Regions from separate parts of the Gordonia sp. 852002-51296_SCH5728562-b genome, predicted to be linked through region 2. Evidence: predicted binding sites of a transcription regulator. Region 2 holds the regulator's gene; the other holds the start of a gene.
The links. The regulator HspR, encoded in region 2, represses chaperone genes until heat shock. The targets are predictions, from matches to a motif close to ANNTGAGTNNNNNNNACTCANNT.
Positions count from the first base shown of each region.

Region 1: a site for HspR is predicted at 761-783, ahead of clpB (ATP-dependent chaperone ClpB). Genes of this name have one in related genera too.

Region 1 covers NZ_LZMI01000064.1:5,489-7,892, reverse strand. The annotation lists gene A5766_RS12030 (MFS transporter) at 1-739, shown strand, start outside; gene clpB (ATP-dependent chaperone ClpB) at 871-2,404, shown strand, end outside.
Region 2 covers NZ_LZMI01000105.1:67,994-70,397, forward strand. The annotation lists gene dnaJ (molecular chaperone DnaJ) at 1-949, shown strand, start outside; gene A5766_RS18190 (heat shock protein transcriptional repressor HspR) at 953-1,345, shown strand; gene A5766_RS18195 (hypothetical protein) at 1,441-2,404, shown strand, end outside.

The DNA.
Region 1 (2,404 bases), on a different contig from region 2:
CGGTGTGGAGACACGCCGCTCCGCGCCGCTGATCGACCTCTCGGCATTCGGTCAACCCGAGTTCACCGCGGCCGTCCTCGGGGCCTTGGCGGTATTTGTCTCGATCTCGATGACCCTGTTGTTCACCACGTTCTACCTCCAGGTGGGACGCGGCTGGGCGCCCATGGCAACGGGCCTGGCCGTCCTTCCCATAGCCGCGGGGGCGACGGTCTGTGCACCACTCTCCGGCCGGATGGTCGCTTCGAGGGGCCCGCGCAGGCCGCTGTTCATCGCTGGTGGCTTCATGGCCGCCGGTGGTTTGCTCGCTTGGATGTCCACCGGGTCATTGGTCGGTGACGGTGGCGTGTCGGTTCTGCTGCTGCTGGTGGCGTACGCGTTGTTCGGGATCGGTATCGGTTTCGCGAACGCGCCCATCACCAACACCGCGGTGAGCAGTCTCCCGGCCGAGCGGGCCGGTGTGGCCGGCGGCATCACGTCGACCGCCCGGCAGGTCGGTGCCGCCGTCGGTATCGCCGTGGCCGGAGGATTGCTCGGCTCGGCGTTGACACCGGCGAGCGATGTCAGATCGGCCGAGCTTTCCGGGGTGCTGGCCCCGGGATGGCTCATCGTCGCCGCCTGCGGTGTCGGCCTCATCCTGCTGGCCACTGCCGCACCACACGCGCAGGGGAGCGCTCGACGCCATCACTCTGGCGACGTTGGAACTGCCACTTCTCTGCCAAAGCATGAGAATGACCAGTGATGCACGTCACACAATATACAAACCTGAGCGAAATAGACTCAACTCTACGTGCGTTGAACAACTCGAGTGGCCATAATTGAGCCACGGAGACTTAAGAACGCAAGAACACGTAGAGAAAGAGGTACCACCAAGTGGACAGCTTCACCCCGACCACCAAGACGCAGCAGGCGTTGAGCGCTGCTGTGCAGGCGGCGGCCGCTGCTGGTAACCCCGACGTACGTCCGGCCCACATCCTGGTCGCGCTGCTGGACCAGTCCGACGGTATTGCTTCGCCGCTGCTCAAGGCGGTGGGAGTGAATCCGTCGACTGTTCGGGCGCAGGCTCAGGCCATGGTCGACCGGGCGCCGACGGTGTCGAGTGCCAGTTCCCAGCCGCAGCTTTCCCGCGAATCGATCGCGGCGATCACCGCTGCTCAGCAGCTCGCGTCCGAACTCAACGACGAGTACGTCTCCACCGAGCACCTCGTCGTCGGGCTCGCCACGGGCGATTCCGATGTCGCCAAGCTGCTGCACGACAACGGCGCAACCCCGCAGGCTCTGCAGGAGGCGTTCGTCGCCGTCCGTGGCACCGCGCGCGTGACGTCCGAGGACCCCGAATCCACGTATCAGGCGCTGGAGAAGTACTCGACCGACCTGACCGCGGCTGCCCGTGAGGGCAAGCTCGACCCGGTCATCGGGCGCGACTCCGAGATTCGTCGGGTGGTGCAGGTGCTCAGCCGTCGTACCAAGAACAACCCGGTGTTGATCGGTGAGCCAGGCGTTGGCAAGACCGCCATCGTCGAGGGGCTTGCTCAGCGCATCGTCGAAGGCGACGTGCCGGAGTCGTTGCGCAACAAGACAGTTATCTCGTTGGACCTCGGATCGATGGTCGCGGGCGCCAAGTACCGCGGCGAGTTCGAGGAGCGGCTGAAGGCCGTGCTCGACGAGATCAAGGGATCGGCCGGCCAGGTCATCACCTTCATCGACGAGCTGCACACCATCGTGGGTGCCGGTGCCACAGGCGATTCCGCCATGGATGCAGGCAACATGATCAAGCCGATGCTTGCTCGTGGTGAGCTGCGACTCGTCGGTGCCACGACCCTGGAGGAGTACCGCAAGTACATCGAGAAGGACGCCGCACTGGAGCGTCGTTTCCAGCAGGTGTACGTCGGCGAGCCGAGCGTCGAAGACGCGATCGGCATCCTGCGTGGCCTGAAGGAACGGTACGAGGTGCACCACGGTGTACGCATCACCGACTCCGCATTGGTCGCTGCCGCAACACTTTCCGATCGCTACATCACCTCGCGCTTCCTGCCCGACAAGGCCATCGACCTCGTCGACGAGGCGGCGTCGCGCCTGCGGATGGAGATCGACTCGCGCCCCGTCGAGATCGACGAGGTGGAGCGTGTCGTCCGACGCCTCGAGGTCGAAGAAGTCGCGCTCGAAAAGGAGCACGACGAGGCGTCGAAGCAACGTCTGGAAAAGCTGCGTCAGGAACTGGCCGATCAGAAGGAGAAGCTCAACGAGCTCTCTGCACGCTGGCAGTCGGAGAAGACCGCCATCGACGCCGTTCGCGACACCAAGGAAGAGCTGGAACGCCTTCGCGGAGAAGCGGATCGCGCTGAGCGTGATGGTGATCTCGGCCGCGCGGCCGAGCTGCGCTACGGCAAGATTCCCGGCTTGGAGA
Region 2 (2,404 bases):
CGGCGGAAACGGTTTCCCGGGAGGGTTCCCCGGAGGCGGCGGGACCCGCTATTCGACGAGCAACGGCGCTGATTTCAACATCGGCGACCTCGGCGACCTGTTCGGCGGCGGAGGTGAATCGAGCGGCGGATTCGGTGACCTGTTCGGCGATCTGTTCAACCGCGGAGGTTCATCGCGCTCGTCGACGGCGACGCGGCCGCGTCGCGGCAACGATCTCGAGACCGAGACCACGCTGTCGTTCAAAGACGCCGCGGTCGGTACGACCGTACCGCTTCGCATAACAAGTCCCGCTCCCTGTACGACGTGCCACGGAAGTGGCGCCAAGCCGGGGACGAGCCCGCGAGTCTGCCCGACCTGCAACGGGTCCGGGCTGGTGAGCCGCAATCAGGGCGCGTTCGGTTTCAGTGAGCCGTGCCAGGACTGCCAGGGAACGGGATCGCGCATCGACGATCCGTGTACCGACTGCGACGGCTCCGGCGTGAAGGTCAGGGCTCGCACGATCAACGTGCGTATCCCCGCCGGCGTCGAAGACGGACAACGAATTCGGTTGGCAGGCCAGGGTGAAGCAGGTCGACGCGGCGCTCCGTCGGGCGACCTCTATGTGGTCGTCCACGTGACCGCCGACAAGATCTTCACCCGCAGCGGCAACGACCTCAAGGTTCAACTTCCGGTCAGTTTCTCTGAATTAGTGCTCGGGGCAACGGTTTCCGTACCGACGCTCGAGGGGTCGGTGGGAGTCAAGATTCCGCCGAACACCACAGACGGACGCACTCTGCGTGTCCGGGGACGTGGTGTACCGAAGCGTTCGGGCGGAGCGGGCGACCTCTTGGTCACCGTGAAGGTCGAGGTGCCGGGCTCACTCGACGACGCCGCGACCGAGGCGCTCAAGAAGTACGCAGAGGCCGAGAAGGCGAGCGGATTCGACCCCCGTGCAGGATGGGGGCGATGAGTCATGGCGAGTCGAGACTTCGAGGATTCGAGCGCGACATTCATGATCTCGGTCGCCGCCGAACTGGCAGGGATGCACGCGCAGACATTGCGCACGTATGACCGGCTCGGACTCGTCACGCCGCAACGCACGACCGGAGGCGGACGCCGCTACTCGACGCGCGACGTCGAACTCCTGAGGGAGATCCAACGTCTCTCGCAGGAGGAAGGCGTCAACCTCGCGGGTATCAAGCGCATCATCGACCTGACCAATCAGGTCGACGCTCTGCAGCAGAGAGTGGGCGAACTGCAGAGTCAGGTCGAGCAGTCCGCTCGCCGAGGCGGCGAGCTGGTGCCGGTTCCGCGCACGAGCGCTCTGGTCGTGTGGCAACCGCGACGCGCCAAGCGTAAAGACTGATCACACGCTCTTTCCACCCATGCTCCCCGACGGCCGGTTGGCCGCCGGGGAGCACGCGTTAGGCTGACTTCTCATAGCAACGTGGGGAGTGAACGGTGACACAGCCGACTGGAACGCAGACGACTGGAACACAGGCATCAGGCGCAGAGCCAACAGCGCCGGTGTCCCTTGGCGTGTCCGTCGTCGGCGACGAGATCGCGTCAGTCGTCATACGCTCGAACGGCGGTAGGGACGAGATCGCGGCCAGCAATCTCGTTGATCTGCCCGATTACCTCCCCGAATCGGCCGCCGCAGCCATCACGGAATTGGTCGAGTCGGTTCCGTTCGAGGTCGATCACCTCATCGTCTCCTGCTCGCGTCCGAGCACCCGCAACTACCTCGCGCAGGCGTTCACGCCAGGATCGTCGACGCCGCCCTGGTACCGGATCACCAGCGTCGATGACATCACGAGTGCCATGCTGGCCGTCGTGCGCTCGTCGCCCGGCGGCGCAGGCGTGACGGCGGTGGTGAACCTTGCACGCACAGGCGGGCCCGCTGACGGTGTGTGCGTGGCGCTCGTCGACAACACCACCGGCCAGTTGCTCGACACCCGCGACAACTCGACGGTCGAGGGGATTCCGGTCACCGATGCACGGGGTGCCGATGACGTCGCTCGACTGATCCTCGACGCCGACGGCGGCTCCCGGTTGAGTTCCGTCGTCTGCACCGGGTCGGGCGCAGAATTGCCCGGCGTCGCGCCCGCGCTCGAGTACGCGGTCGGGCGTCCGGTGTCGATCGCCGAGATGCCTGCTCTCGCGCTCGCCGCGGGCGCTGCCGCCACCCCGCCGAAGACGACGGTGTTGCGCGCAGGCGACTCGGAGCCCGCCGCATTTGCCGCCGCCACGCCCACGCGCGCTCCTCGCGACGCGACGGGGCTGCGTTGGTGGGCGCTGGGAGCGGTGATCGGGGTCGCCGTGCTACTCGGCGCCATCGGACTGACCGCACTGCACGCCAGCGGCGACGACACCAGCGCCAGACCCGACACCACGCCGACCACGGTGACCGTGACCGACACCCCTG